DNA from 2 places in the Microbacterium sp. Leaf179 genome. Region 2 is predicted to be linked to the other one. Evidence: predicted binding sites of a transcription regulator. Region 2 holds the regulator's gene; the other holds the start of a gene.
The links. The regulator HrcA, encoded in region 2, represses chaperone genes, less so after heat shock. The targets are predictions, from matches to a motif close to TTNGCACTCGNNNNNNNCGAGTGCNAA.
Positions count from the first base shown of each region.

Region 1: groES (co-chaperone GroES) is a predicted target of HrcA. The motif match lies at 6,423-6,449, and genes of this name have one in related genera.

Region 1 is NZ_LMPH01000001.1:882,030-897,277, reverse strand. It holds gene ASF96_RS04170 (branched-chain amino acid ABC transporter permease) at 1-761, shown strand, start outside; gene ASF96_RS04165 (ABC transporter ATP-binding protein) at 754-1,686, shown strand; gene ASF96_RS04160 (ABC transporter ATP-binding protein) at 1,686-2,468, shown strand; gene ASF96_RS04155 (hypothetical protein) at 2,573-3,310, shown strand; gene ASF96_RS04150 (ABC transporter substrate-binding protein) at 3,479-4,762, opposite strand; gene rarD (EamA family transporter RarD) at 4,968-5,909, opposite strand; gene groES (co-chaperone GroES) at 6,050-6,346, opposite strand; gene ASF96_RS04135 (class I SAM-dependent methyltransferase) at 6,476-7,663, shown strand; gene ASF96_RS04130 (hypothetical protein) at 7,673-8,119, opposite strand; gene tsaD (tRNA (adenosine(37)-N6)-threonylcarbamoyltransferase complex transferase subunit TsaD) at 8,116-9,216, opposite strand; gene rimI (ribosomal protein S18-alanine N-acetyltransferase) at 9,216-9,809, opposite strand; gene tsaB (tRNA (adenosine(37)-N6)-threonylcarbamoyltransferase complex dimerization subunit type 1 TsaB) at 9,809-10,441, opposite strand; gene ASF96_RS04110 (alpha/beta fold hydrolase) at 10,507-11,427, shown strand; gene ASF96_RS04105 (sensor histidine kinase) at 11,464-12,384, opposite strand; gene ASF96_RS04100 (response regulator transcription factor) at 12,381-13,100, opposite strand; gene ASF96_RS04095 (DUF4190 domain-containing protein) at 13,097-13,375, opposite strand; gene ASF96_RS04090 (DUF3060 domain-containing protein) at 13,372-13,902, opposite strand; gene ASF96_RS17340 (OmpA family protein) at 13,905-15,137, opposite strand; gene tsaE (tRNA (adenosine(37)-N6)-threonylcarbamoyltransferase complex ATPase subunit type 1 TsaE) at 15,218-15,248, opposite strand, start outside.
Region 2 is NZ_LMPH01000003.1:367,820-383,067, forward strand. It holds gene leuS (leucine--tRNA ligase) at 1-1,154, shown strand, start outside; gene ASF96_RS13280 (helix-hairpin-helix domain-containing protein) at 1,381-2,022, shown strand; gene ASF96_RS13285 (ComEC/Rec2 family competence protein) at 2,019-4,367, shown strand; gene holA (DNA polymerase III subunit delta) at 4,528-5,565, shown strand; gene rpsT (30S ribosomal protein S20) at 5,986-6,246, opposite strand; gene ASF96_RS13300 (alpha/beta fold hydrolase) at 6,364-7,086, opposite strand; gene lepA (translation elongation factor 4) at 7,267-9,111, shown strand; gene ASF96_RS13310 (DUF1990 family protein) at 9,134-9,778, shown strand; gene hemW (radical SAM family heme chaperone HemW) at 9,778-10,995, shown strand; gene hrcA (heat-inducible transcriptional repressor HrcA) at 11,136-12,176, shown strand; gene dnaJ (molecular chaperone DnaJ) at 12,226-13,353, shown strand; gene ASF96_RS13330 (16S rRNA (uracil(1498)-N(3))-methyltransferase) at 13,356-14,090, shown strand; gene ASF96_RS13335 (HIT domain-containing protein) at 14,301-14,648, shown strand; gene ASF96_RS13340 (PhoH family protein) at 14,698-15,248, shown strand, end outside.

The DNA of each region.
Region 1 (15,248 bases), on a different contig from region 2:
TCGCGTCGGTGCTGTTCGCGTTCCTTCTCGGCATCCCGACCCTGCGACTGCGCGCCGACTATCTCGCGATCGTCACCATCGCGGCCGCCGAAATCGTGCGCTACGTCGTCTCGACCGTCGGCCTGACCAACGTCACGGGCGGCTCGCAGGGCCTCAACGGGTACAACCGCGAGTTCCAGGCGCTGAACCCGCTGCCGGCCGGTACCTACGGCATCGGGCCGTGGACCTACTCGGCGAACGACTGGTGGGTCCGCATCTTCGGCTGGGGACTCGTCATCATCGCGACCCTGCTCGTCTACGTGCTCATGCGCAGCCCCTGGGGCCGTGTGGTCAAGGGCATCCGTGAAGACGAAGACGCCGTGCGCAGCCTCGGCAAGAACGTCTACTCGTACAAGATGCAGGCGCTGGTGCTCGGCGGTGTCATGGGCGGCCTCGCGGGAGTGATCTTCATCCTCCCCCGCGCCGTGCAGCCCGGAAACTACGGCACCGCGCTCACCTTCTTCGTCTGGACCGCACTGCTGCTCGGTGGCGCCGCCACCCTGCTCGGACCGATCGTGGGAGCAGCCCTGTTCTGGGTGCTGCTGTCGCTGTCGAACGGCATCATCGTGGGGCTCCGCGATGTCGGCATCCTGGGCTTCATGTCCACCACCCAGGCGGGCCAGGTGCGCTTCATCCTCGTCGGCATCGGGCTGATGCTCCTCGTGATCTTCCGACCACAGGGCATCTTCGGCAACAAGAAGGAGCTGTCGTTCAATGTCTGACACCACCGTCACCCATCCGCTCGTCAAGGGCGAGGTCGGACCCGGCTGCGCCAAGGTCGACCCGATCGTCGTCGCCGACGGCGTCACCCGCCAGTTCGGCGGCCTGAAAGCCGTCGACGTCGAGCACCTCGAGATCCCCCGCGGGCAGATCACCGCGCTGATCGGCCCCAACGGTGCCGGCAAGACCACTCTGTTCAACCTGCTGACGGGCTTCGACAAGCCCAACACCGGCCGGTGGAGCTTCGAGGGGTCGAACCTGGCCGGGGTGCCCGCGTTCAAGGTCTCGCGGCAGGGCATGGTGCGCACGTTCCAGCTCACCAAGTCGCTCGGGCGCCTCTCGGTGCTGCAGAACATGCTGCTGGGCGCCCGTGGGCAGAAGGGCGAGAACATCTTCCGCGCCCTGATCCCCTCGATCTGGCGCTCGCAAGAGAAGGCCAACACCGAACGGGCCGACGACCTGCTGCGCCGCTTCAAGCTCGACGCCAAGCGCGAGGACTTCGCCGCGTCGCTCTCGGGCGGCCAGCGCAAGCTCCTCGAGATGGCCCGCGCGCTCATGAGCGACCCCAAGCTCGTCATGCTCGACGAGCCCATGGCGGGCGTCAACCCGGCGCTCACGCAGAGCCTGCTGGGCCACATCCTCAACCTCAAGAGCGAGGGGATGAGCGTGCTGTTCGTCGAGCACGACATGCACATGGTGCGTCACATCTCGGACTGGGTCATCGTCATGGCGGAGGGTCGCGTGGTGGCCGAGGGGCCGCCCGAGACCGTCATGACCGACCAGGCCGTCATCGACGCCTACCTGGGCGCGCACCACGACACCGATCTCGGCGACATGACCACGTCGCAGCTCGAGACCATCCAAGCCGAAGCCGCCGCCGAGGCGGAGGCGGAGCTCATCGCCGACGAGAAGGACGGGAAGCTCTGATGTCCGACACCGCAACTGCCACGCGCACCGCGGTGCTGCGCACCGACGACCTGGTCGCCGGGTACCTGCCCGGGGTCAACATCCTCAACGGCTGCACGGTCGACGCCTACCAGGGCGACCTGATCGGCATCATCGGCCCGAACGGCGCCGGCAAGTCGACGCTGCTGAAGGCCATCTTCGGCCAGGTGAAGATCCGTGGCGGCTCCGTGCTGCTGAACGGCGAAGACATCACCACGCTGAAGGCCGACAAGCTCGTGGGCAAGGGCGTCGGGATGGTGCCGCAGAACAACAACGTGTTCCCGAGCCTGTCGATCGAAGAGAACCTGCAGATGGGTCTCTTCCAACGTCCCAAGGCCTTCGCGGAGCGCTTCGAATTCGTCACGGGGCTCTTCCCCGAACTCGGCAAGCGTCGCCGCCAGCGGGCGGGGTCGCTGTCGGGCGGTGAGCGGCAGATGGTCGCCATGGGCCGCGCGCTCATGATGGACCCGTCGGTGCTGCTGCTCGACGAGCCCTCGGCAGGCCTGTCGCCCGTGCGTCAGGACGAGACGTTCCTGCGCGTCGCCGAGATCAACCGCGCCGGCGTGACCATCATCATGGTCGAGCAGAACGCCCGCCGCTGCCTGCAGATCTGCCACCGGGCCTACGTGCTCGACCAGGGCAAGGACGCGTACACCGGCACCGGCCGCGAGCTGCTCACCGATCCCCGCGTCATCGAGCTGTACCTCGGAACGCTGGCCGCCGACGAGGACGCCAAGCGCGACCACCAGGAGCCCCCGGCCTGATCCCACGTCGATACACCGCGAGCGCGGCGCTCACCCTGGTGGGCGTCGCGCTCGCGGCATGCGCGGGCGCACCTCCCGCGCCTCCCCCGCTATCTGTCACGCTCGTGCAGCAGCGGGGCGACATCGTCTCGGGGCGCGTGCAGCTCCGCGTCACGAACACCTCGGATGCCGCGGTCACCGTGACCTCGGCGGTGCTGCGCTCGCCCCTGCTCGCCGCGACGGGCGGCGGAGACACGAAACGCCCCGAGACGCTGCAGCCGGGGCGCACGATCGATCTTCCCGTCGCACTCCCCGATTCGCGCTGCGATCCGGAGGCCGCCGACGCCGGCCCGCGAGCCGTGCTCGGCGTGAGCGACGACCGGGGAACGCTCGAGCAGACCGTGGCGGTCGACGACGCCCTCGGGGTGCTCCCCCGCCTGAGCGCGACGCAATGCGACCGCGAGGCCTTGGCATCCGTCGCCCGCGTCTCGGCCACCGCGGTGTCGGTGTCCGGCGACGGGACCGCCGCTCTGCTGCTGTCGATCGAGCCGACCCCGGATGCCACGGCGGGCAGCGTCGAGCTCGTCTCCCTGCGCGGGACCCCGCTGCTGCGCTTCCCGCAGGGCACGGAGGCGCCTCTCGGCCTCACCGTCGCCGCCGGCGACGCCCCCACCACCATCGCGGTGCCGGTCACGCCGATCCGCTGCGACGCCCACGCCATCGCCGAAGACAAGGTGGGCACCCTGTTCGACCTCGTCGCGCGGGTCGACGGCCGGGACGTCGTCGTTCCGCTCGACCGGCCGCAGGCGGTCGCCGATGCCCTGCTCGCCTTCACCGCCTCCGTCTGCGGCCTGACCCCCTGACGCCGGGGCCGAGGCCGCGGAGGGCTGCCGCCGGCCGCGCCGAGCCCTCCGAGGCCCCGAGAGCCTGTGGCACGCCGGGACGCGGATGCCGGCGCGGCACCGATCCAGCCCGCACGAACGCCGAAGGGCCCGGATCCTGGCGGATCCGGGCCCTCGTGCGGTGTCAGGTCACTCGTTGAGCGAGCCGAACTCCGTGTTCAGCAGGGTGTACTTGTTGTCGGCACCGTACTGGTAGATGCCGATGTACGCCTCGGTCGGGTCACCGTTCTCGTCGAAGGTGATCGGGCCGGAGACGCCGTCGTAGTCGACGTCCGTGCCCTCGTTGATGAGCGCGAGGCAGTCGGCGAACGTCGTGCACTTCTCGCCCCCCTCGGAGACGGACTGCATGTTGTCGCGGATGGCCGTACCCGAGTCGTCCTTCGCCTGCGCCGCAGCGAGGGCGGCGACGATGACGGCGTCGTAGGACTCCGGCGCGTAGCTGAAGTCGGTGAGGGCGGGGTCGACCTCTTTCAGGCGCGACTGGAACGACGTGTCGGCCGGGTTGCCGGGGAGCGTTCCCTTGGCGCCCTGCAGCGTGCCGGCGGCGAACTCGTACGAGTTCGACAGGTTGCCGTCGACGAAGTAGACCTTCGACGCCGGGAAGCCCTGCGTGCTGACGAGCTGCGGGATGATCGACGACGTCTCTTCGAACGCGATGATCGCGACGGCGTCGGGCTGCGACGCGAGCACCTGGTCGACCTGCGACGTGAAGACCGTGTCACCCGGGTTGTAGGGAACTGCGACCGAGACCTCGCCACCGGCGGCCTCGATGGCCTTGGTCGCGTTGTCCTTGAGGCCGATGCCGTAGGGGTCGTTGATGTAGATGACGCCGACGTTGGCCGCGCCGTCACCGACCATCAGGTTGCCGAGCACGCGGCCCTGCAGCACGTCGGACGGGGCGGTACGCCAGTAGTACCCGTCGTCGGCGTAGGTGGTGAAGTCCGGCGAGGTGTTCGCCGGCGAGATCTGCACGACGCCCGCGTCGACCAGCTGGTCGACGAAGGTGAAGGACACGCCCGACGAAGCCGCACCGATGACGACATCGGCGCCGGCGTCGACGAGCTCGGTGGCCGACTGGGTCGCGATGTCGGTCGTGGTGTCACCCGAGTCGCGCTCGGTCAGTTCGGTCGTGAACGGGAACGCGTCGCCGGTGGCTTCGATGTCCTGGATCGCGAGCTTGACACCCGCGACCTCGGGCGGGCCGAGGAAGGCGAGGTTACCCGTGGCCGGGAGGATGGTGCCGACGTGGAAAGTCCCGTCTTTGGTGGACACGGCGCCGCCGCCGGATGATGCACTGGGGGCAGCGGCGTCGTTGCCGCCACCGGCGCAACCGGCGAGGACGAGCGCGCTGGCACCGATCAGGGCGATGCCGCCGATGACCTTGCCAGTGCGCGTACGTGTGATGACGCTCATAGTGCTCCTTGCTGTGAATGAACGTTGGGCAGCCCACGAGGACCGCCTGGTGTCCTAAACCTAAGCCGCCGCGCGTTTTCTGCGTGTTGCCGTTCGTTAACGATGTGAGTCGTCGCGATCACGGCCGCATAACGGTTTCACACGGCGTCGTCACGGTGCACTAGGAGATATGTCGGCAGGGACGACAAACGCATGATCTGGCCGGTCAGACGGGCTCCGCCACGTCGACGACGACGCGGCGCTGTCGGCGCGACGCGACGACCGAATCGACGCTCAGCATGATCAACGCCACCCAGACCAGGGCGAAACCGATCCACCGCTCGAGGGTCATGGCCTCGCCGAGCACCCACACCCCGATTGCGAACTGGATGATCGGCGCCACGAACTGCAGCAACCCGATGACCGTGAGGGGCACGCGACGGGCGCCCGAGGCGAACAGCAGCAGCGGCACGGCCGTGACCGCCCCCGCAGCCAACAGCAGCACCGTGTGCAGCGTGCCCGCCGTGCCGAGGGTGAGACCGCCGAACGCCGCGACGACGGCCAGCTGCACACCGGCGACGGGCAGCAGCCACATCGACTCCAGCGTCAGGCCGCTCACCGCATCGACCGAGGGCCCGATCTGCTTCTTGACCAGACCGTAGAAGCCGAACGAGAAGGCCAGCGTCAGCGCGATCCACGGGAAGGTGCCGTAGCCCACCACGATGACGACGACCGCGGCGACGGCGATGCCGATCGCGATCCACGGCAGCACCCGCAGTCGCTCGCGCAGCACCAGCACCCCCAGTAACACCGTCACGATCGGGTTGATGAAGTAGCCGAGGCTCGTCTCGATGACGTGGTTCGTGAGGGCACCGTAGAGGTACGTCTGCCAGTTGACGTAGATGAGCACGCCGGCCACCGCGGTGAGCGCCATGAGCCGCGGTTGCCGCACGATCGCCAGGAACGGGCGCCAGGCGCGCAGCACGGTGAGCAGCACCAGGCAGAAGACGAAGGCGAGAAGGATCCGCCACGCCACGACCTCGAACGGGCCGGTGGGCTTGAGCTGCAGGAAGTAGAGCGGCAGGACGCCCCACAACAGGTAGGCACCGAGGGCGTAGAGGGCACCGCGGGTACTGCCGCCGGAGACAGGAGGGGCGGCGGGGGTCACCGATTCAGCCTACGCGCGGGGCGACGCCGCGGGCCGCCGTTCCCCACCACTTTCCTGCCACCTCGCGACGCCGGGGGGTGAGGGAACGACGAAGGCCCCGGATGCCGGAGCATGCGGGGCCTTCGTGCAGGACTGCGCGATCAGCGGACGACGACCGCCAGCACGTCGCGAGCCGAGAGCACCAGGTACTCGTCGGCGCCGAACTTGACCTCGGTGCCGCCGTACTTGCTGTAGAGCACGCGGTCGCCGACGGCGACGTCGAGGGGGACGCGGTTGCCGTTGTCGTCGATACGGCCGGGTCCGACGGCGACGACCTCGCCCTCCTGCGGCTTCTCTTTGGCGGTGTCAGGGATGACGAGACCACTCGCGGTGGTCTGCTCAGCCTCGACCTGCTTGATGACGATGCGGTCCTCGAGCGGCTTGATGGAAACCGACACGGTCTACCTCTTTCTCGTTACAGAAGACTTGTCAGCACTCACACGGGGAGAGTGCTAATTCGAGTCTAGGGAAGCACTGGCACTCACGCAACGCGAGTGCCAACACAATCGCCCGCTTAGGCTGAATCGGTGGATACCCGCGAGCTCACCGCCCTGCTGACGCCCGACGGCCTCCGCCTGCTCGACGAGGTGGGCGGCATCGAGTCCACCGACGACGCGGCCCGAGCCGTCTCTCGACTCCGCGCGGCCGGGCACTCCCCCGATCTCGTGTCGGCCGTCGTCGGTCAGGCACGTCTGCGGGTGCGCGGAGCGGCCAAGTTCGGCCCGTTCGCCGAGCGCATGCTCTTCACCCGCGCCGGCCTCGAGCAGGCGACGCGCCTGTCGATCGCCGCCCGCCACGCCGGACGCTTCCGCGCCGCCGGTCTCGACCGCGTCGCCGACCTCGGCTGCGGCATCGGCGGCGACGCCCTCGGACTGGCGGGGCTCGGCATCCGGGTGCACGCCGTCGACGCCGACGAGGTGACGGCCGCGATCGCCGCGTACAACCTCGCCCCCTTCGGTGAGACCGTGACCGTCGCGCACGGCCGCGCCGAAGACACCGACCTCGATCAGACGGATGCCGTCTGGCTCGACCCGGCGCGCCGCACGGCCGGGCACTCCGAAACGCGGCAGGTGTCGTCGAGCGAATGGTCGCCCTCGCTCGAGTGGGTCTTCGCTCTGCTCGAGAGCACGCCCGGGGGTGTGAAGCTCGGCCCGGGCTTCGATCGCGGGCGGATTCCCGACGACGTCGAAGCGCAGTGGATCAGCGCCGACGGGTCGACCATCGAACTGGTGCTGTGGTCGGGAGTGCTGGCCCGCGAGAACGTGCGTCGTGCGGCCCTCGTCGTGCGCGGCACCGACGCCTGGGAGCTCACCGCCCCCGCCGACTCCCCCGACGTCGAGCAGCGCGAGCTGGGTGCCTTCGTGCACGAACCCGACGGGGCGATCATCCGCGCCCGGCTGATCGGCGAGGTCGCCCGCGCGCTGCAGGCGGGCATGCTCGCGCCCGGCATCGCCTACCTCACGTCGGACGCCGCCCTCACGAGTCCGTTCGTATCGTCGTTCCGCGTGCGGGAAGAACTCCCGGCCGACCCGAAGAAGCTCGCCCAGGCCCTGCGTGCGCGCGGCATCGGCACCCTGGAGATCAAGAAGCGCGGCGTCGACGTCGACCCCGCCGTGCTGCGCAAGAAGCTGTCGCTGCGCGGCGACGAGTCGGCGACCCTGCTGCTCACCCGCATCGGCTCGAAGCGCCTCGCGCTGCTGGCCGATCGGGTGTGAGCCCGGTCGTCACACGACGGCGAGCTGCGAGAACCCCCAGATCAACCACCCGGCGCTGAACGCCACCGACGTCAGCGCGAGCGCGAGCGCCCACGCGGCGACGCGACGACTGTCGTGCGCGCGGCGCAACGACACGATGGCGATGATCGCCGCGAGCGCTCCGAGAGGGAGGAGCCAGCCGGTGAACAGAGCCGCCCCGAGGGCGAGGATCGAGACGCCGAGGGACCACGGCGCCAGGGACCGCGGGGTGGGCGGCGCCGGCGGGACGTAGGGGATGACGTGATCGCCGAAGGCAGCCATCTCGAGCTGCGCCGTGGGCAGGCGCTCCGGGTCGCCGTCGTCGTCGCGCCGAGCGGACGCCGCCGCCTGGGTGATGGCGGCGCGCAGGTCGTCGGCGGGCTCGACGCTCTCGGCGACCTTGCGCGCGCGCCGCGTCGGCGGAGCCGCCTCGCTCATGCGACGCGTCCGGAGTCCGGCCCGGGGGCCTCGGCATCGGGATCCTCGGCGACCTGAATCTCGGTCACCGGCAGGGTGGAGTCGGCGCCGAACGCCAGGGTCGAGGGCCGGCGCCCCGACGAGATGAGCTCTGCGGCGAGGGCGGCGATCATCGCGCCGTTGTCGGTGCACAGGCTCAGCGGCGGGATGCGCACGGCCACACCCGCCGCCGCCGCGCGCTCGAGGGCGACGTCGCGCAGGCGCTTGTTGGCGATGACCCCGCCGCCCAGCAGCAGGCGCGGGACGTCGTGGCGCGCACACGCGTCGAGGGCCTTGGTCACGAGCACGTCGACGACGGCTTCGCGGAACGACGCCGCGACGTCGGCGACGGGCACCGGCTGCCCCGCTGCCTCGTGCTGCTCGACCCAGCGGGCAACGGCGGTCTTGAGGCCCGAGAACGAGAAGTCGTAGCGGTGGGATGCCATGTCGGAGGCGCGCGACATGCCCCGCGGGAACCGGATCGCGGTGGGATCGCCCGAGGCTGCCGCCCTGTCGATCTCGGGGCCGCCGGGGTAGGGCAGCTTCAGCAGTCGGGCGACCTTGTCGAACGCCTCGCCCGCGGCGTCGTCCATGGTCTCGCCGAGCAGTTCGACGTCGCCGGTGAGGTCGCGCACGAGCAGCAGCGAGGTGTGCCCCCCGCTGACGAGCAGGGCGACGGTGGGGTATTCGAGTTCGGCGGCGTCGTCGTCGAGGATGTCGGCAGCGATGTGACCGACCAGGTGGTTCACGGCGTAGAGCGGCTTGTCGAGGGCGACGGCGAGGCCCTTCGCGGCCCCCACCCCGACCATCAGCGCACCCGCGAGGCCGGGACCGCTCGTGACGGCGATGGCGTCGAGCTCGGCGAGCGTCACGCCCGCCTCGGCGAGCGCGGCGTCGATCGAGGGCTGCAGTGCCTCGAGGTGCGCGCGGGCGGCGACCTCGGGGACGACGCCGCCGTAGCGGGCGTGCTCGTCCATGCTCGAGGCGATGGTGTTGCTCAGCAGCGTGCGACCGCGGACGATGCCGATGCCGGTCTCGTCGCAGCTGGTCTCGATGCCGAGTACGAGGGGCGCGTCCATCAGCACCAGCCCTTTCCGGTGGCGGGGGGAGCGGGGGTTCCGGCTCCGTCGGCGGGCTCGGGCGCCGGGGTGGCCGAGACGGCGGCGGATCGACCGGACCCTCCGTCGGGCTCACCGCCGCCGGTCTCGGCGCGGCGGGCGGCCCACCCGCGCAGATCGAGCTGCATCACGAGGGCGTCGACGTCGTCGGGCTGGTAGTAGCGCGGACGCCGGCCGACCTCGGCGAAACCCTCCGAGGCGTACAGGGTCTGGGCGACGGGGTTGTCGGCGCGCACCTCGAGGAACACCTCGTGCACGTCCCGCCGCACGGCCTCGTCGAGCAGCGCCGTCAACAGGGCCCGGCCGCGACCTCGGCCCCGCGCCGTCTCGGCGATCGTGATGGTCTGGATATCGGCATCCCGCGCGCCCCGCGCGGCGCGCAGACCGGCGTAGCCGACGAGCCGACCGGCCTCTTCGACGACGACGTACCACCCGTGCGGCGAGACGAGCTCCTCGCGCATCATGGCGGGACTCCACGCGTCGGTGGGGAACGACGCGTGCTCCAGCGCCATGATCGCGTCGAGGTCGGCCGGGGTGGCGGCGCGGGTGGGCATCAGCTCACCCGCTTGGGCGCGTGGGCGGCGACGACGTCGGGGCTGCGCAGGTACAGCGGCTCGCCGTCGGCGAGGGTGCGGCCGGCATCGAGCGCCCGCGCGGCGGCGAGCGCGATCATGGCGGCCGACACCGCGGTGGCGTCGTAACGGCGCGCGCCGGCGGCGGCGAGGCGTTCGTCGAGCCCGGCGCGCGGGCTGAGAGCGGCATCCGTGACGCGCACCGGCAGCCCGTCGTCGTCGAGGCCGTCGTAGATGCTGAAGGCGAACTCCTTGCGGCGCGCGTCGGTCACCACGGCGAAGCGGCCGGTGTCGGTGCCCGTGAGGGCGTCGGTCAGCAGAACGCCCAGCGCGACGCCGTCGTGGCTGGGGACGGGGACGGCGGGGATCCCGCGCCCCAACGCATACGTCCGCGCGGTCGCGATGCCCACGCGCAAGCCCGTGAAGGGGCCGGGACCCATGCCGATGGCGACGTGCGTCGGCGCGGGGGCGACCGCACTGGCCCGCCGTAAGAGGTCGCCGATGACCTCGGCGTGTCCGAGCGGATTGCTGCTCTGCTCGTCGACGAGCACCTCGCCGTCGCGCGAGATCGCGGCCACGGCGGTGCCGAGCGAGGTGTCGATGCCGAGAATCACCGTTCCAGCGTATCCGGCACCTCCCCTGTGCCATCCGACTTCGTGGTCTGCTCCGAAGAGAGGGCATGGATGCCATCGGCCTCGGCCTGCGCCGCGTCGTCGTCCCCACGGGGGTGGGGCCGATCGTGGCGCACGCCGGGCGTGGTTCGGGCAGTCCGGTCGCGACCGTGCTGCTGCACGGTGCCGCCGGATCGTGGCGCAACTGGGAGCCGATGATCGCGGCCTCCGATGCTCTCGGACTCCCGCTGTCGGATATCGTCGCGCTCGACCTGCCCGGCTGGGGCGAGTCACCGGGGCCCGTCCCCGACCCGGCCGAGTTGGCGGTCGCCATCGCGGCGGTGGCCCGCGCGCTGGGGTATCCCCGTTGGCGGGTGGTCGGGCACTCGCTCGGCGGGGTGATCGCCCTCGACATCGCCGCACGCTTCCCGCGCGAGACGGTGGCCGTCGGTGTCGTGTCGCCCAGCGGGGCGGGCGCACGCGCGGTGACGCGGCGCCCCGTCTCCGGCGCCGTCCGGCTCCCCTGGCTGGCCGGCATGGTGGTCGCGATGCGGGTGCTGCGAGGTCTCGGGCCGCTCGCTGGGCCCCTGCTGCGCCTGCTCCGCCGCACGGGGGCGCTGCGAACGCTGTCGCGGCCGCTGTTCCGGCATCCGGAGCACGTCGACCGCGAAGTCACCGATGCCCTGGCGACCGAGATCCGCCCCGCGGCCTTCCTCGCCGCCGCGCGCCTGTCGCGCACCCACGACGACGGGGTGTGGCGCCGCATCGCGTGCCCCGTGAGGTCGGTGCGCGGATCGCACGACGTCTTCGTCGCCGCGCGCGATGCGCGCACCTGGGGGCGACTGATGCGCGACTACGACGACCGTGTGCTCGATGACAGCGGGCACTTCGCCCACGTCGAGCAGCCCGTCCTCACCCTGCGCGCCCTGCGCGAGGTGTGGGCCGCCGACCGCGCTCCGGCGCGACGCCGCTCCGACGCGCGCGCCTGAGCCTGGTCGGCGGATGGGCGAGGGGTCGCACCGCCGCTATCGCGCGATCGGCAATCGCAGCGTGACGACGGTTCCGGCTCCCTCTCGCGAGCGCAGGTCGACATCGCCCCCGTGACGGCGCAGGATCGTGCGCACCAGCGACAGGCCGATCCCCGATCCGGCGACGTCGCGGGCGTTGGCCGCCCGGGCGAGGTCGTCGAAGACGTGCTCCTGCGCGTCGGCCGGGATTCCGCGACCCGTGTCGGCCACCTCGACCACCACCGCGCCGGCGTCTTCGCGCAGGCGGACCTCGATCGGTCCGTCGGTCGAGAACTTCACGGCATTGGCGAGCACGTTGTCGAACGCGAGGGCGAGAAGGTCGGGATCGGCCGGCAGGGGCGGCACGGCCCACGGCACCCGCTCGGCGACGATGCGGATGCGCCCCCGCGTCTCGAGACGCTGGTCGTGCACGGCGTCGACGGCATCGCGCACGAGCATCTCGAGGTCGACCGGCTCGGTCTCGAGCGGGCGGGTCTCGATCTCGGCCAGTTTGCGCAGATCGCCGACGAGGGCCGCGAGTCGCCGCGCCTGCCCGTCGATCACGGCCACGTGAGCGGGCGCGGTGGCGGGATCGACGCCGGCGAGGGTGGCGCGGATGGCCGTGATGGGGTTCTTCAGCTCGTGGTCGAGGCGGGCGAGGAACCGGCGGTGCTCCTCACGCTCGGTGGCCCGGCCCGCCGCCCACGCCTCGGCGCTCTGACGCGCGCGCGACGCGGCGACGCGCCGACGCCGCGCGCCGATGAGCAGCACGACACCGATCACGGCCGAGACCACGACACCGAGCAGCAGGACCACCGCCGGAAGGGCGGTCGCCACCGTCACGACCCGTCGCTCACCCGCCCAGGCCATCACTCCCGCGGTGAGGGCAGCGAGGAGCACGGGCGCGCAGACGGCACCGATCCGCACCGCGCGGCTCACGGGGTCACCACCGCGTGCACGAAGCGGTACCCCGCGTTCTGCACCGTCTCGATGAAGCGCGGAGCGCCGGGGTCGTCGTCGAGCACGCGGCGCAACTCGGCGACCCGGTGGTCGACGGCGCGCGTGCTCGTGGCGACCTCGAACCCCCACAACGCCGAGAGCAGCCGGTCGCGCGTGTGCACCTCGCCGGGGTGGGTCATGAGGTAGTCCAGCAGCATCACGGCCTTGGGGGTGAGCGAGAGCTCCGCCCCGCCCAACCACACCCGCCGAGCGGACCGGTCGAGATCGAGCGCACCCGCGCGCACCCGCGACGACGCGCTCAGGGGACGCTCGCCGGGAACCGTGCGCCGCAGCACGGCGCGCACGCGCGAGAGCAGCTCCTGGGGATCGAAGGGCTTGTTGAGGTAGTCGTCGGCCCCCTCGTCGAGGGCGGCGCTGCGCTCGTACGACTCCCCCACCTGCGTCAGCAGGATGATCGGCAGCCAGCGCCCCTCGGCACGAACGCGTCGCACGAACGCGCGTCCGTCGACCCGCGGCATGATGACATCGCACACCGCGAGCGAGACATCGGCATCCGCCAGCAGGTCCAGCGCCTCCTGCCCGTCGGCGGCGACGATCACCCGGTACCCGCTGCGTTCGAGGAACGCGCCCAGGCCCGCGCGGATGGTCTCGTCATCGTCGACGAGCAGGATGCCGGGACGCTCGTCGCCCGTCATGAGGTACGCGTCGCCAGCAGAGGGATGCCGACCGACACGGCGACGACGAAGACGACGCCGATCACCGCGGCGGCGATGGCCAGGTACCCCAGCACGAGTCCCGCGATCGCGAGGGCATCGCCGCCGTCGCCGGTGCGGCGGATCTGCGACAGCGCGATGTGGCCGAAGATCACCGGCAGCAGACCGAAGCCGCAGAGGCCCAGCACGAGGGCGGCGATCGCCAGGCCGTTCGTGCGACGCGCGGGCGGCGCCCATGCGGCCTGCGGGGCGCTCATCGCTCGTCCCGCAGCACGGTCGTCGCGACGCCGGTGTCGTCGACCCGCGGCGCGCTGCCGCGCCAGACGACCGTGTTCACGTCTCCGCTGACGGAGAGGTCGGTCAGGGCCTTCGCGTACACGACCAACCCGTCACCCGTGACGGTGAGCGTCGACACGTCGTCGAGGATCACGACCGCCGCGAAGCCCGACACGGTGACGTCGTCGCAGGCCCCCTCGACCCGCACGACCCTGCCGTCGTCGGGGATGACGAGACCGGGAGTGCACGCGATGGTCGAGTCGGCCAGGGCGATCGCTTCGTCGCGGGTGCGCAGGTTCGAGGTGGTGTCGACGCCGGCGCTCGGGGCCGTCGACGTCGGGGCGGCGGGCTGTGCCGTGGGAGCGGGCGCCGCGGGCGCGGCGGAGGTCGCCGTCGGCACGGGCGTCGAGGTCACGGCATCCTGGCCCTCGTCGACGCGGATAGAGCAGCCGGCGAGCATCCCGGCGACGAGCCCCGCGGCGAGCAGGGAGAGGGCGGTTCTGCGCATGTTCAGCCTCCGAATGAGGGGACGAGGATCTCGACCCGGCGATTGAGTTGCCGACCCGCGGGGTTGTCGACCCCGTCGAGCTCGTTGGCGGCGACCGGACGCGTCTCACCGTAGCCCTCGGCCGTCCAGGCCACGGGCGTGGCGCGTTCGGTCAAGGCGGCGACGACTGCTTGCGCGCGCCGCTCCGACAGGTCCTGGTTCTCGGCGTCGGTGCCGATGGCATCCGTGTACCCCGAGACGGTCGCCGCCGGCACCCGGCCGTCGATCAGCACGGCCGCGAGCGCGTCGAGCACGGCGGCGGCATCGGCGCGCAACTCGGCCGAGTCGAAGTCGAACAGCACGGCGTCCGAGAGCGTCAGGGTCGTGCCGCAGCTCGCGACCGGGGCGAGGGCCGCCAGAGGCGGGAACACACCCAACCGCGGCACCGGGGGCAGCGGGTCGACCGTCACGGGCTCACCGTCGACGCGGCCGGTGCCGTCGCCGAAGTTCTGCACCGTGAGGGTGCCGTCGGTGTACGTCCCCGCCCCGTCGCCGAAGTTCTGGATCGCGACCTCGCCCGACCGGTACGTCCCCGACCCGTCGCCGAAGTTCTGGATGCTCTCGTCGCCGTGCGTGGACGTTCCTGACCCGTCGCCGAAGATCTGCACCTGGCGCGACGCGTCGACGTACGTGCCCGAACCGTCGCCGAAGTTCTGGATCGCGACCTCGCCCGACCGGTACGTCCCCGACCCGTCACCGAAGTTCTGGATCTCGACACCGTCGATCGTCGTGGTCCCCGAGCCGTCGCCGAAGTTCTGGACGGTTCCGTCGGCGCCGGTGTACGAGCCGGAACCGTCGCCGTAGAACAAGGCCGTGCCGGCCGACGTGGACACCTGGCCGGGGGTCCCGCACGCCGCGGAGGCCACCGTCACCCCCGGCGCACTCGACAGCGTCGACGCCGCCGAGATCGTGAACGCCGACGCCGAGCCGCTCAGCAGCGAAAGGTCGGGCAGCACGAACAGGGGCACGGGCGGGATCTCGCCGACGTCGTAGCCGGGCACGCGAGCGGCTGAGGCCGCGGCCGCCGTCGGCGTGGGCACGGGGGCGTCGGCGGCCGCCGACGACCTCGCGGTCGAGGGCACCGGCTCCGAGACGCAGCCGGCCAGGCTCATCACGACGACGGAGGCCGAGACGACCGCGGCCAGGCGAACCGCCGTGGGGCGGAGCACGGCGGGGCGGCGAGGGGATCGACTCATGGCATCCACCGTATTGAAGCGCCGCGCCGCCGTGGTCGCGGGGGTGTCGCAACCGTGTCGCGATTCCGCGACACGTCCCGTCAGGGTCGGCGCGAGATGGTCACCGTGCGC
Region 2 (15,248 bases):
TCCCCATGCTGCACGGCGAAGACGGCTCGATCACGCCGGTCCCCGCCGACCAGCTGCCCGTCACCCTGCCGTCGGTGGAGGGCCTCGACCTGAAGCCCAAGGGCACCTCGCCGCTGGGGGCCGCGACCGAGTGGGTCGAGGTCACCGACCCCGAGACCGGCCAGACGCTGCTGCGCGACCCCGACACGATGGACACCTTCGTCGACAGCTCGTGGTACTACCTGCGCTTCCTGTCGCCGGACAGCTCGACCGAGGCGTTCTCGGCTCGCGAGGCCAACAAGTGGGGCCCCGTCGACTTCTACATCGGCGGCGTCGAGCACGCCATCCTGCACCTGCTGTACGCGCGGTTCATCACCAAGGCGCTGTTCGACATGGGCCTGGTGGAGTTCACCGAGCCGTTCTCGAGCCTCATCAACCAGGGCATGGTCATTCTCGACGGCACCAAGATGTCGAAGAGCAAGGGCAACCTTGTGCTGTTCCAGGAAGAGCTCGACGCCCACGGCGCCGACGCCCTGCGTGTCGCGCTGGCCTTCGCCGGCCCGGTCGAAGACGACAAGGACTGGAACGACGTCTCGACCACCGGAGCGGCGAAGTTCCTCGCCCGCGCCCTGCGCATCGCGCACGACGTCGACAGCGACACCGACGTGGTGTGGGCCGAGGGCGACCCCTCGCTCCGCCGCGTCACGCACCGCCTTCTGGCCGAGGCGCCGAACCTCGTCGAGCAGACGAAGTTCAACGTCGTCGTCGCCCGCCTGATGGAGCTGGTCAACGCCACCCGCAAGGCGATCGACGGAAAGGCCGGCGCGAGCGACCCCGCCGTGCGCGAGGCGGCCGAGGTCATCGCGATGACCCTCGACCTGTTCGCCCCGCACACCGCCGAAGAGATGTGGCAGACGCTCGGCTACACCGGCTTCGTGGGGCTCGCGACCTGGCGCCAGGCCGACCCGACGCTGCTGGTCGAAGACACCGTCACCGCCGTCGTGCAGATCGACGGCAAGGTGCGCGCCACGCTCGAGGTGTCGGCCAAGATCGGCGGCGACGAGCTCGAAGTCCTCGCCCGGGGCGACGAGCGCGTGCTCCGCGCGCTCGGTGAGCGCGAGATCGTGCGCGCGGTCGTGCGTCCGCCGAAGGTGGTCAGCTTCTCGACGAAGTAGGTTGTCGCTCCGGATGCCACGTCCCCGGCGCTCCACGGAGCGCGGGGGCGTGGCATCCGTCGTTCCGATCCGACCGTTCGTCCGCCGGCGGCGGCCTCGGGCCGCCGTCTGCGTTCGTCAGGGCATATGAGACGCCGCTCCTCCCCAGGGAGGCTTTCCGCGCGAGCGTTCACCGATCGACGTGGGAGGGGCACGAGCGGGTGGGGGTGCTGCCTACTGTCGCGGTGTGACCGAGAACGTCGTCCTCCCCGCCGAGGACCGGCCTCCCCACGCGGGGGAGCCTCTGCCGGCGCGGGCGCGGCTGGGGGTCGGGGCGGTTGTCGTGCTGGTGCTGCTGGCGTTCGCCGTCACCATCGGGATCGGCATGGTCCGGGGCGCGACCGGGACGGAGGTCGTCGAGCCCGCCGTGTCGGCGTCACCCCCCTCCGCCGCCGACCCGCAGGTCGGTGTCTACGTGCACGTGGCGGGCGCGGTGCGCGAGGCCGGGCTCTACCGGCTCGAGGTCGGCGACCGCGTCGCCGATGCGGTCGCGCGCGCGGGCGGCTTCGCCGAAGACGCCGCACGAGACGGGGTGAATCTCGCGCGGCCCGTCGCGGACGGCGAGCAGATCGTCGTCCCGGTGACGGGGGCGGAGGTCACCGCCGGGGGAGCCGCTCCGGCCGCGGGCGCCTCGGACGGCGTCGTCGATCTGAACACGGCCACGCGCGAGCAGCTCGACACGCTCCCGCGGATCGGCCCCGCTCTGGCCGACCGCATCATCGCGTGGCGCGACGAGAACGGCCGCTTCACCAGCGTCGACGACCTGTCGTCGATACCGGGGTTCGGCGACAAGATGATCGAGGCCCTGCGCGACCTGGTGCGGGTGTGAGCGAGCGGCGTGCGCTGCGGCGACGGGCACTCCGGCCGATCTCGGTGGCCGTCACCACCTGGGGCTTCGCGGGGCTCGCCACCGGGCTCCCCGACGCCCGCGTCCTCGCTCTCGTCCTCGCCGCGGGGGCCGGTCTCGCCGCCCTCGCCTTTCTGGGCAGACGGCACGCGGTCCTCGCCGTCGCCACCATCGCCGTCGCCTGCGCCGCGGCATCCGTGTCGAGCGTGGCTTTCGTGGACGCCGTACGCGAGCAGGTCGACGCCCTGCGGGTGGAGGGCGGCCGGCAGCTCGTGCTCGAGCTCACGGTGACCGGACGCATCGACGGCGCCCCGGACGGCGGGGCGTGGTTCGACGCCGTCGCCACGGAGGTCCGCGCCGGGAGCGTGCAGCTCTCGGGAGACATCCCGGCCCGCATCGGAGTGGATGCCGAGGGGCGCCGGGTCCTCGCCGAGGCCGCGATGGGCAGCGAGGTAGAGGTCGTCGGTCGGGCTCTGCCCGCCGAGCCGGGAGAGCGGGCGGTGCTCGTCGTCCGGGCCGAGGAGGTCGCGAGAGCGGCACCGCCGGGCGGGGTCTGGGGATGGTTGGAGGGGCTCCGCAGCCGCCTCGTCGCATCGACCGACGGACTCCCGCAGCCCGGTGCCGGCCTCGTGCCGGGCCTCGCGGTGGGCGACACCTCGAGCCTCGACGCGGCGACCGAGACCGCGATGACGGTCTCGTCTCTTTCGCACCTCACGGCCGTGTCCGGTGCCAACTGCGTCATCGTGGTCGGGGCGGCCTTCGCCCTGCTCGCCCTCTGCCGCGCACCACGGGGAGCACGTATCGTCGGGGCGCTGCTCGTGCTCGCCGGCTTCGTCGCGCTGGTCACCCCCGAACCCAGCGTCGTGCGCGCCGCGGCCATGGCGTCGGTTGCGCTCCTCGCCCTGGCCCTGGGCAGACCGGCGGTCGGGATCGCCGTGCTGTCGCTGGCGACGACGGTGCTGCTGATCGTCGACCCCTGGCTCTCTCGGTCCGTGGGTTTCGCGCTCTCGGCCGCGGCCACCGCCGCCCTGCTCGTCCTCGCGCGGCCCCTCGCCGCCGGCCTCGAGCGCTGGATGCCGCGGGCTCTGGCGCTCGCGATCGCCGTGCCGGCCTCGGCGCAGCTCGTCTGCGGCCCGCTGATCGTGCTGATCGATCCGCACGTGCCGCTCCTGGGCATCGTCGCGAACCTCCTCGCCGATCCGGCGGCCGCCCCCGCCACCATCGCGGGCGCTCTCGCCGCCATCGCCCCGTTCCGCTGGCTGCAAGACGGACTCACCGCCCTGGCGTGGATCCCCGCCTCGTGGATCGCCGCTGTCGCGCACACGACCGCGGGGATCTCGGCGCAGAACATTCCGTGGCCCGACGGCCTGCTCGGCGCCGGGCTGCTCGGGCTGGTCGGTGCCGCCGTGTTCGTCGCGGTCGTCCGCCCCCGCCGTCTGCCCCGCACCGCAGCCCTCGCCGCCGTGGCCTCCGCCGTCAGTCTCGGCCTGATGCTCGGTCAGTCGGCCGTCCGCACGCTCGCGGGGCCGCTCACCGTCCCGGCGGCGTGGCAAGTGGTCATGTGCGACGTGGGGCAGGGCGATGCCACGCTCTGGCGCTCCGGAGCGGCGGTCGCGCTCGTCGACACCGGGCCCGACCCGGCGAGCCTCACCGGTTGCCTTGAGAAGTTCGGGGTGGAGCGCCTCGACCTCGTCGTGCTGACCCACTTCGACCTCGACCACATCGGCGGTGCGTCTGCGGTGCTCGGGCGCACCGACCTCGTGCTCCACGGCCCGACCGACGGGGGCGCCGACCAACGGCTGCTCGAGCGCTTCGCAGTCGCCGGTGCCTCGCTCACGCAGGCGACGGCCGGGACGACCGGCTCGCTGGGTGCCACGCACTGGCAGGCTCTGCACCCGCCGCCGCGAGCGGAGCCGGGCAACGACGCCAGCGTCGCCATCGATATCGCCGGCCCGGGCTTTCCCCGCACGACGATGCTCGGCGATCTGGGCGAGGACGCGCAGGAATCCCTGCTCCGACGCGCCGACGTGACGCCGGTGCAGGTCGTCAAAGTCGCGCACCACGGCAGCGCCGACCAGGACGCCGACCTCTACCGGCGACTCCACGCGGCGATCGGACTGATCGGCGTGGGTGCCGACAACCGCTACGGCCATCCCACGGCATCCCTCCTGTCGATCCTCGAGAGCGAAGGCACGACCGTGGGGCGCACGGATCGCGACGGCGCTCTCGCCGTGTGGATCGACGAGCAGGGCCGTCTGTCCCTCTGGCGCGAGAACGGTCCCGCCGTCGACAGCGTTCCGAGCCCGACATCGTCTGTGCCCCGGTAGTCGTGCATGCTCCGGTTCAGGTGGTGTCGGTGGCTGGCCGCACCGGGAAAAGAGCGTCGCACCGGGCCACGCGGGGCGACGCAAGTTGCCGCGTCGTCGTCACGTTCCCGCGCCTCCGCACCGCGGCTTCGATGTCGGACCCGGTCGGTAGGCTGGGGGAGTGACCCCGGCACCCCGACGCTCCGCCCCCGCGAAGACCAAGTCGGCCATTCCCCAGGTGTCCTGGCGCACCCCGCAGCCCGCGCCCGTCGTGCTGATCTCCGGTCCCGAAGAGGTGTGCGCCGAGCGCGCGACCGCCGGCATCCGGGCACTTCTCAAGAGCGAAGACCCGAGCCTCGAGGTCACCGACATCCGCGCCGACGATTACGCCGCGGGCACCTTGCTCGGCGTCACGTCTCCCTCGCTGTTCGGCGAGCCCCGCCTGGTCCGCGTGAGCGGCGTCGAGAAGTGCAGCGACACGTTTCTCAGCGAAGCCGTGTCGTACCTCTCGCAGACGCAAGAGGGCGCCACCGTCATCCTGCGCCACACCGGGGCGAGCGTGCGCGGCAAGAAGCTCCTCGACGCCATCCGTGCCGGGCAGGGCGCCGGCATCGAGATCCCGTGTGCGGCGGTGAAGCGCGACTCCGACCGCTTCGACTTCGCCGTGGGCGAGTTCAAGGCCGCGCACAAGCGCATCGCCCCCGTCGCCCTCCGCTCCCTGGTCTCGGCGTTCGCCGACGACCTCACCGAGCTCGCCGCCGCGTGCCAGCAGCTCATCGCCGACGTCCCCGGCGATATCGACGAGCGCATCGTCGAGCGGTACTACGGCGGGCGGGTCGAAACCTCGGCGTTCACGGTCGCCGACACCGCCATCGCCGGGCACTACGGCCCCGCCATGTTGGCGCTGCGGCACGCGCTGGCATCCGGAGCCGACCCCGTGCCCCTCGTCGCCGCGGTCGCCATGAAGCTCCGCACCATGGCCCGGGTCGCCGGAACCCGTGAGTCCTCGTCGGCGGCCGCTCAACGCCTCGGCATGAAGGATTGGCAGGTCGACCGTGCGCGGCGCGACCTGGTCGGGTGGACCGGCAACACCCTCGGCATGGCGATCCACGCCACCGCCCGCGCCGACGCCGAGGTGAAGGGCGCGTCGCGCGACGCGGTCTTCGCGCTCGAGCGAATGATCACGATCATCGCCACCCGCGCACCGTACGGCGGCTGACCGCGCACGGTCGTCTCGCCGGCCTTGGGCTCGCAGGGCAGATCCGTGAGCAGGGGAGGGCGTGGGCTGAGCGGAGGACCGGATCGAGGCCGCACCTCCTCCGCTCGGCCCCGCCCCTCCGCTCGCCCCCGACTCACCGACCCGCGCGCCGCACGGCGGCTGATCGCGCGAGGTCACCTCGTGGGCCGGGCGCACTCGGCGCAGATCCGTGTCGAGGGGAGGGTCCGAGCTCAGCGGAGGACCGGATCAAGGCCGCGCATCCTCCGCTCCCGCCCGCCCCCATCCATCGACCCACGGGCCCCGGCGCCGTGCGCAGTCCACAGCACCCACCCCGACGCCCCCTACGCTCTCGCGCCCCCACCCCGGAAACGACGAAGCCCGCCCCGCGTGATGCGGGACGGGCTGTCGAAAAGGTGCGACTCAGAGAGCGGCGACCGACTTCGCGATGGCCGACTTGCGGTTCGCGGCCTGGTTCTGGTGGATGACACCCTTGCTCACGGCCTTGTCGAGCTTCTTGGTCGCGGTGGCGAGCGCCTTGAGAGCGCCTTCCTTGTCACCGGCCAGCACAGCCTGCTTGGTGCGACGTACGTGCGTCTTCAGCTCGCTCTTGACGGCCTTGTTGCGCTCGTGCGCCTTGTCGTTGGTCTTGTTGCGCTTGATCTGCGACTTGATATTCGCCACGTCGACGGTCTTTCGTTTGAAGTGAATATGGAAGAGCCGGGCGAGCGGTAGAGGGACGCTGCACCGGCATCGTGGAGGTCGGGAAAAACCCCACACGCAAGCCAAGGACCAACTCTATCAGGTCGCCGCCTCGACGGTGGTGAGCGCCACGTCGACCAGCGCGTTGAACACGCGGGGCCGCATCGCCGTCACCAGGTGCGTGGTGCGGGGGACGACGATCAGCTCGGCCTCGCGCGCCACCGACACGAACAGCTTCTCGTTGGCGCGCAGTTGGTCCCACTGCCCGTTGATGAACCACAGCGGAACCTCGATGCGGCGCAGCGACGCCAGAAGGTCGAGCACCGACAGGCTCGCCAGGGCGGTGTCCTGCGCCTCGAAGGCGTATCCGCCCGCGCCGAAGTCGGGCCGCGTCTCGGGCGGGAGCGTGCGGTTGAGCACGCGGTTGGTGAGCCCCAGGCCGCGGTCGGGCAGGCTGTCGAATCGCCGCGCGAGAAAGCGGTAGGCCGCGAGGCCCACACCCCGCGGGATCGAGGTGCACGATGCGGCGATGAACGCCGCGACCGGCGGCGGGTCCTCGCGCCCGACGTACTCGATGCACAGCAACCCGCCCATCGAATGGCCCACGAGCAGCACGGGGCCGCGGGTCGCGGCATCCTGCACCGCCCGGTCGATCGTGGCGAACGCCTCGTCGAGAGTGAACTCCTCGCCGCGGCGGGTGCCGTGTCCGGGCAGGTCGACGGCGACGGCCGGGTTGCCGCGCTCCTCGAGGTGGGCGAGCTGCGCGCGCCACATGGTCGCCGAGGTGCGGATACCGTGCACGAACACGACCTGGACCGTCATGGCATCCAGGGTAGAAGCCGTCCGCTGCCGACCGGCTGTGCGTCCGCGTCCCCGACGCGCCGCGCGGCACGCTCCAGCGCGCGGAACGGGTGTTCACGACCCGCGGGGGGACCCCCGGATGCCGGACCCCGGGCACCCGCGGACGGCGATGTCGGCGCGCCACCGTAGAATCGACGGAACATGTCACCGCGCGCCCTGAAGCCCCTCGAGCCGTCTGCCACTCCGCCGGAGCAGATCCGCAACTTCTGCATCATCGCTCACATCGACCACGGCAAGTCGACGTTGGCCGACCGCATGCTGCAGATCACCGGCGTCGTCAGCGACCGCGATATGCGGGCGCAGTACCTCGACCGCATGGACATCGAGCGTGAGCGCGGCATCACGATCAAGTCGCAGGCGGTGCGGATGCCGTGGGCCACCGCCGACGGCACGTTCGCCCTCAACATGATCGACACGCCCGGTCACGTCGACTTCACGTACGAGGTCAGCCGTTCGCTCGCCGCGTGCGAGGGAGCGATCCTGCTCGTCGATGCCGCGCAGGGCATCGAGGCGCAGACGCTGGCCAACCTCTACCTCGCGCTCGAGAACGATCTGACGATCATCCCCGTGCTGAACAAGATCGATCTGCCGGCCGCCGACCCCGAGAAGTACGCGGCCGAGCTCGCCGGCCTCATCGGTGGCAAGCCCGAAGACGTGCTGCGCGTCAGCGGCAAGACCGGCATGGGCGTCGAGGAACTGCTCGACCTCATCGTCGACAAGATCCCCGCCCCGGTCGGCAAGCCCGACGCCCCGGCACGCGCCATGATCTTCGACTCGGTCTACGACGCCTACCGCGGCGTGGTCACGTACGTGCGCATGATCGACGGCTCGCTGCAGCCGCGCGAGCGCATCCAGATGATGTCGACCACCGCGACGCACGAGCTGCTCGAGATCGGTGTGTCGAGCCCGGAGCCCGTGCCCACGCGCGGTCTCGGCGTCGGCGAGGTCGGCTACCTCATCACCGGTGTGAAAGACGTGCGCCAGTCGAAGGTCGGCGACACGATCACGACGCACCGCAAGCCCGCCACCCAGGCGCTGCCCGGGTACACCGATCCGAAGCCCATGGTCTTCTCGGGTATCTACCCCATCGACGGCAGCGACTACGCCGAGCTGCGCGAAGCCCTCGACAAGCTCAAGCTGTCCGATGCGTCGCTGCAGTACGAGCCCGAGACCTCGGTCGCGCTGGGCTTCGGCTTCCGCGCCGGGTTCCTCGGCCTGCTGCACCTCGAGATCATCACCGAGCGCCTCTCGCGGGAGTTCGGTCTCGACCTCATCACCACCGCCCCGTCGGTGACCTACGAGGTCACCACCGACACGGGCGACACCGTCTCGGTCACCAACCCCAGCGAGTACCCCGACGGTCGCGTCGCCTCGGTCTCGGAGCCGATCGTCAAGGTCGGCATCCTGCTGCCCAAGGACTACGTCGGCACCGTGATGGAGCTCTGCCAGTCGCGCCGCGGAACGCTCCTGGGCATGGACTACCTCAGCGAGGACCGCGTCGAGCTGCGGTACCACATGCCCCTCGGCGAGATCGTGTTCGACTTCTTCGACCACCTCAAGTCGCGCACGCAGGGCTACGCGAGCCTCGACTACGAACCCGCCGGTCAGCAGACCGCCGACCTCGTGAAAGTCGACATCCTGCTGCAGGGCGACAAGGTCGACGCGTTCAGCTCGATCGTGCACCGCGAGAAGGCGTACGCCTACGGCACGCTCATGGCCGAGCGCCTGCGCAAACTCATTCCGCGCCAGCAGTTCGAGGTACCCATCCAGGCTGCGATCGGCGCCCGCATCATCGCGCGCGAGACGATCCGCGCCATCCGCAAGGACGTCCTCGCGAAGTGCTACGGCGGTGACATCACCCGAAAGCGCAAGCTGCTCGAGAAGCAGAAAGAGGGCAAGAAGCGCATGAAGATGGTGGGCCGCGTCGAGGTGCCGCAGGAAGCCTTCATCGCCGCCCTCTCGGGCGACGTCGAGGCCAAGAAGTAACGACCGATTCGAGAGGAAGATCATGCGCCGGCAGAACTTCACCGACGACACGGTCGACTACGCGGCGGTGGGCGCCACTCAGGCCCCCGACCTCATGCAATATCCGCCCGAGCGTTCCGTGCCCGCCGAAGATGCGTGGCGTATCGGCAGCGGCGAAGAGCGCTTCGTCGCCGCGGGCGAGTTGCTGCTCGCGTGGGCGCCGCTGCGCAGCGAAGAGTTGAGCATCACCGACGTGCGTCCCGCGTCGGGCGCCGGCTACGCGGGCGTCGGCTTCGACGCCGAGGGCGCTCCGGTCGCCCCCAGCCGCCTCGAGGCCGAGCAGCGATTCGCCGCCGACGGCACCCCGTTCGTCAGCCCCGGCACGGGTGTGCGCCTGCACGGCAAGGTCGATGGCCACCGCGCCGACGCCGAGCTGCGGGTCATCTCGGTGTTCGAGGAGCCGCGCCGCGTCGGATTCATCCTCGGCACGGTCGGACACTCCATCGTGAGCGGCGAAGAGCTGTTCTCGCTCGAGTGGCGCGACAACGACGAGGTCTGGTTCGTCGTGCGCGCGTTCGACCGCCCCACCGCGCCGTCCTACAAGCTCCTCACCAGCCGCGTGCGTCGTCGCCGCAAGGCGCTGTTCACGCGGTACCTGCGCGCGATCTCGCCGCTGTACACGTCCTGATGGGCGGACCGCTTCCCCTCGGAGACCCCGCGCCCACCGACGGTCGTCTGCCCGACGACCTGACCATCGACCCGTCGGTCGACTTCGGGGTCTACCTGCACGTGCCGTTCTGCCGCGTGCGCTGCGGCTACTGCGACTTCAACACCTACACGGCCAGCGAACTGCGCGGCGCCCGGCAAGACGACTTCGCCGACACGCTCGCCGCCGAGGTACGCCTGGCGGGTGGGGTGATGGATGCCACGGGCGGCCGCCGCACGGCATCCACGGTGTTCTTCGGCGGGGGTACGCCGACGCTCCTGCCTCCCGGCGATCTGGCGCGCATGCTCGACGCCGTGCGCGCGGAGTTCGGCATCGCCGAGGGGGCCGAGGTCACCGTCGAGGCCAATCCCGACACCGTCGACGACGCCGTGGTCGAGACGCTGGCCGCGGCGGGCGTCACGCGCGTGTCGATCGGCATGCAGTCGGCCCGCCCGCACGTGCTCGCCGCCCTCGACCGCACCCACGACCCCGCGAACGTCGCGACCGCCGTCGCCGCGGCCCGCCGCGCCGGGCTCGACGTGTCGCTCGACCTCATCTACGGCGCACCGGGGGAGTCGCTCGACGACTGGCGGTCGTCTCTCGAGACCGCCGTCTCCCTCGCTCCCGATCACATCTCGGCCTACGCGCTCATCGTCGAAGACGGTACGAAGCTCGCCCGCCAGATCCGCTCGGGCGCGGTCGTGGAGCCCTCCGACGACCTGCAGGCCGACATGTACGAGCTGGGCGACGAGCTGCTCGCCGACGCCGGGTACGACTGGTACGAGGTGTCGAACTGGTCGCGCGGCGTCGCCCACCGTTCGCGGCACAACCTCGCCTATTGGCGCGGCACGGACTGGTGGGGGTTCGGGCCGGGCGCCCACAGCCACGTCGCGGGGCTACGCTGGTGGAACGTCAAGCACCCGGCCGCCTACGCCCAGCGCCTCGCGGCGAACGAGTCGCCGGCCGCCGCGCGCGAGCGCCCCGACGAGACGGCCCGACGACTCGAGTCGGTGCTGCTGCGCAGCCGCATCCGTGAGGGTCTCGCCGTCGGCGAGCTGCACGGCGAGGGCCGCAAGGCCGTGGCGTCGCTCATCGCCGACGGGCTCATCGAGGGGGCGGATGCCATCCGGGGCCGCATCGTGCTGACCCGCCGCGGACGCCTGCTGGCGGATGCCGTGGTGCGCGCTCTCACGGTCTGATCCACGCCGCCGCACCTGGCGGCGAGACCCCCGGCACGCGCGGGGGATCCGGCATCCGCGAGCCCCCGACGGGGCACGCCGTCGATCGGCGTAGAATTGGCACTCAGTCAAGTCGAGTGCCAGACGGGGAGGAGCAGCGCATGGTGTCGGAACGCGGCCTCCAAGTACTCCGCGCGATCGTGCAGGACTACGTCGACACGCGTGAACCCGTCGGCAGCAAAGCGATCGTCGACCGGCACGCGTTCGGTGTGTCGGCGGCGACCATCCGCAACGACATGGCGCTGCTCGAAGACGAAGACCTCATCGTCGCCCCCCACACCTCGTCGGGCCGCGTGCCCACCGACAAGGGCTACCGCGTGTTCGTCGATCACCTCGCCGAACTGCGCCCGCTCTCGGGAGCGCAGCGCAGCGCGATCACCTCGTTCCTCGACGAGGCGGGCGATCTCGACGACCTGCTCGCCCGCACGGTGCGTGCCCTGACGCAGTTGACCGGCCAGGTCGCGATCGTGCAGTACCCGTCGTTCGCGCGCGCCAACCTCTCGCACGTGGAGCTCGTCGCCCTCGGCGGCCCGCGCGTGCTCGTCATCCTGGTCACCGACACCGGCCGCGTCTCGCAGCGGATCGCGCTCGTCCCTGCCGAGCCGGTCGAGGCCGACATCGTGCAGCTGCGCGCCCGCGTGGGCGCGGTGCTGGTCGGGCGCTCCGTCGCCGACTGCGCTCAGCAGGTCGCCGCGGTCGTCGCCGACGGACCCCGCCCCGGCATCGCCCTCGACGCCGTCGCCGACGCCGTGTTCCGCGTCGTCGGCGAGGAGCTCGAGGAGTTCCGTCAGGATCGCCTCGTCATGGCTGGGGCGGCGACCCTCGCCAAGCGCGAATCCGACTTCCGCGGCAGCATCTACCCGCTCCTCGAAGCCATCGAGGAGCAGGTGACCCTGCTGCGGCTCATGACCGAGATGGTCGCCGACGAGAAGGGCTTGTCGGCCAGCATCGGCCGCGAGAACGAACCCTTCGGACTGATCGAGGCCTCGGTGCTCGCCAGCCGGTACGACGGCTCGACGGGCGGTGCCCGCGTGGGCCTGCTCGGCCCCACCCGCATGGACTACTCCTCCAACCTCGCGGCGGTTCGCGCCGTCGCGCACTATCTGACCCGGATGCTCGAAGACGACGACAGCGCGCGCTGACGAGCACCCCACCGAGAACGACCCCGCACCAGCGGACAGGAAGGCGATTGTGGCTGACCACTACGAGGTCCTCGGCGTCGAACGAGACGCCAGCGCCGACGAGATCAAGAAGGCGTACCGCCGTCTCGCTCGTCAGTTGCACCCCGACGTGAACCCCGGTGACGACGCGTCCGAACGCTTCAAGCTGGTCACGCACGCGTACGACGTGCTCAGCGACCCCGAACAGCGTCGCCGCTACGACATGGGCGGCGACCAGAACCCCTTCGGCGGGGGCGGGGGAGCGGCCGGCTTCGGCGGCTTCAGCGACATCTTCGAGACGTTCTTCGGCGGGGCCCAGGGCGGCGGCGGCGGGCGTGGACCGCGTCCGCGTTCGCGTCGCGAGCGCGGTCAGGACGCCCTCGTGCGCGTCACGCTCGATCTGGGCGACGTCGTCTTCGGTACCCACCGCGACCTCGACGTCGACACCGCCGTCCTGTGCGAGACCTGCCAGGGAGCCTGCACGCAGCCGGGCACGAGCGAAGTCACCTGCGACATCTGCCACGGCTCCGGTCACGTGCAGCGCACGGTGCGTAGCCTTCTCGGCAACGTCGTCACCAGCCAGCCCTGCAACGTGTGCCACGGACATGGCACGACCATCCCCTACCCCTGCGGCACCTGCCAGGGGCAGGGGCGCGTACGCGCCCGCCGCACCGTGTCGGTCGACATCCCCGCCGGCGTCGAGTCGGGCCTTCGCCTGCAGCTTCCCGGTTCGGGTGAGGTCGGCCCCGCCGGTGGCCCCAACGGCGACCTGTACCTCGAGATCACCGTCGATGCGCACGAGGCTTTCAGCCGCGAGGGCGACGACCTGCTCGCCACCCTCGAGGTGTCGATGCCGGATGCCATCCTCGGCACCACCACGACGATCGACGCCCTCGACGGAGCCGTCGAGCTCGAGGTGCGCCCGGGCGTGCAGTCGGGCGACGTGCTCACCATCAAGGGCCGCGGCATCACGCCGCTGCGCGGAAGCCAGCGCGGGGACCTGAAGGTCGGCGTGCACGTCGTGACGCCCACGCGCCTCGACCACAAGGAGCGCGCCCTCATCGAGGAGTTCGCCAAGCGCACGAAGGCCCCCCAGCCGCGCCTGGCCGAGCACCAGCAGGGCATGTTCTCGAAGTTCCGCGACCGCTTCCGGCACTGACCGTGGCGCTGCACTTCGTCACCGACGACGCGGCATCCGCTCAGCCGGGTGAGGTCGTGGTGCTCACCGGAGCAGAGGCGCACCACGCCGCGGCCGTCCGCCGCGTGCGCGTCGACGAGGCGGTCACCCTGGGCGACGGACGCGGGGCGTGGCTGTCGGGCCTCGTCACGGCCGCGACGCCCAAGCAGGTCGACGTGCGGGTGACGGGCCGCGAGGAGCATCCGGCCCCGTCGCCGCGCTTCGTGCTCGTGCAGGCGCTCGCGAAGGGCGACCGTGACGAACTCGCGGTGCAGGCGGCGACCGAACTCGGTGTCGACGCGATCGTGCCGTGGCAGGCGGCGCGCAGCGTCTCACGCTGGGATGCCAAGGCCGACAAGGGTCTCGGCCGCTGGCGCACCATCGTGCGCGAGGCGGCGAAGCAGGCGCACCGCGCGTGGATCCCCGACGTCGAGGGCATCGCCCGCACGGCCGACCTCGTGCGCCGCGCCGGCACCGATCTGGTGCTGGTGCTCGAGCCCTCGGCATCCGATCGCCTCACCGCGGTCGCCGCAGAAGCCTCGGACGGTCGCGACGTGGTGCTGGTGGTCGGGCCCGAGGGCGGGATCGCCCCCGAGGAGCTCTCCGCGCTCGAAGGCGCCGGTGCGCGGCTCGTGCGCCTGGGCGACACGGTGCTGCGCACCTCGACCGCGGGGGCGGCGGCCCTCTCGGTGCTGTCGGCGGCGCACGGGCGCTGGTGACCTCCCGCCGCGTTCCGATCCTCCCGTCCGGGGCGCGAAACGTCCCGCCCCGCCCGTCCGGGGCGCGGAATGTGCACCGGGGCGCACGACAACCGCCCCGATGCACGGTTCACGCCCCGTCCACGAGTCGCACGGCTCGACGCACCACCTTGCCCGTCGAGCCCGCACCCCCCGACCTGCGTGTCGGAGCCCGTCACTAGACTGGATGCCATGAGCGAACCGTCGATCTTCACGCGCATCCTGCAGGGCGAGATCCCCGCCGAGATCGTCGCCGAGACCGAGAACGCCTTCGCGATCCGCGACATCGCCCCGCAAGCGCCGGTGCACCTGCTCGTCATCCCCAAGACGCAGCAGTACCGCAACGTCGTCGAGCTGGCGGCGGGCGACCCCGACCTGCTCACCGAGCTCGTGGGACTCGCGAACAGCGTCGCCGCCGAGCATGCCGACGGCGACTTCCGGCTGATCTTCAACACCGGCGAGGGCGCCGGCCAGACCGTCTTCCATGTGCACGCCCACGTCCTCGCGGGTGGCCTGAACGAAAAGAGCGTGGGTGCCTGACTCCGCCGAAGAATCCGTCGTCGACCGCATCGAGGTCGACGGCGTGGCCATGGTCCAACTCCTCGGACCGCAGGATCGCCTGCTGCGCGTGGTCGAGAAAGAGCACCCCGAGGTCGACGTGCACGTCCGCGGCAACGAGATCACGCTGTCGGGCACCGCTGCGGCCGTCGCCGCGGCGCGCGGCCTCGTCGACGAACTGCTCGCGATGACCCGCTCGGGCCATGGCCTCGACCCCTCCGACGTGAAGAGCTCGAACCGCATGCTCTCCGACGGCGGTCCCCGTCCGTCCGAGGTCATGGGCGAAGCGATCCTGTCGTCGCGCGGAAAGGTCATCCGCCCCAAGACCGCCGGGCAGAAGGCCTACGTCGACGCGATCGACGAGAACACCATCGTGTTCGGCATCGGCCCCGCCGGTACCGGCAAGACCTACCTCGCCATGGCCAAGGCCGTGCAGGCGCTGCAGCGCAAAGAGGTCGCCCGCATCATCCTCACCCGGCCGGCCGTCGAAGCCGGCGAGCGTCTGGGCTTCCTGCCCGGCACGCTCACCGACAAGATCGATCCGTACCTGCGGCCGCTGTACGACGCGCTCAACGAGATGAT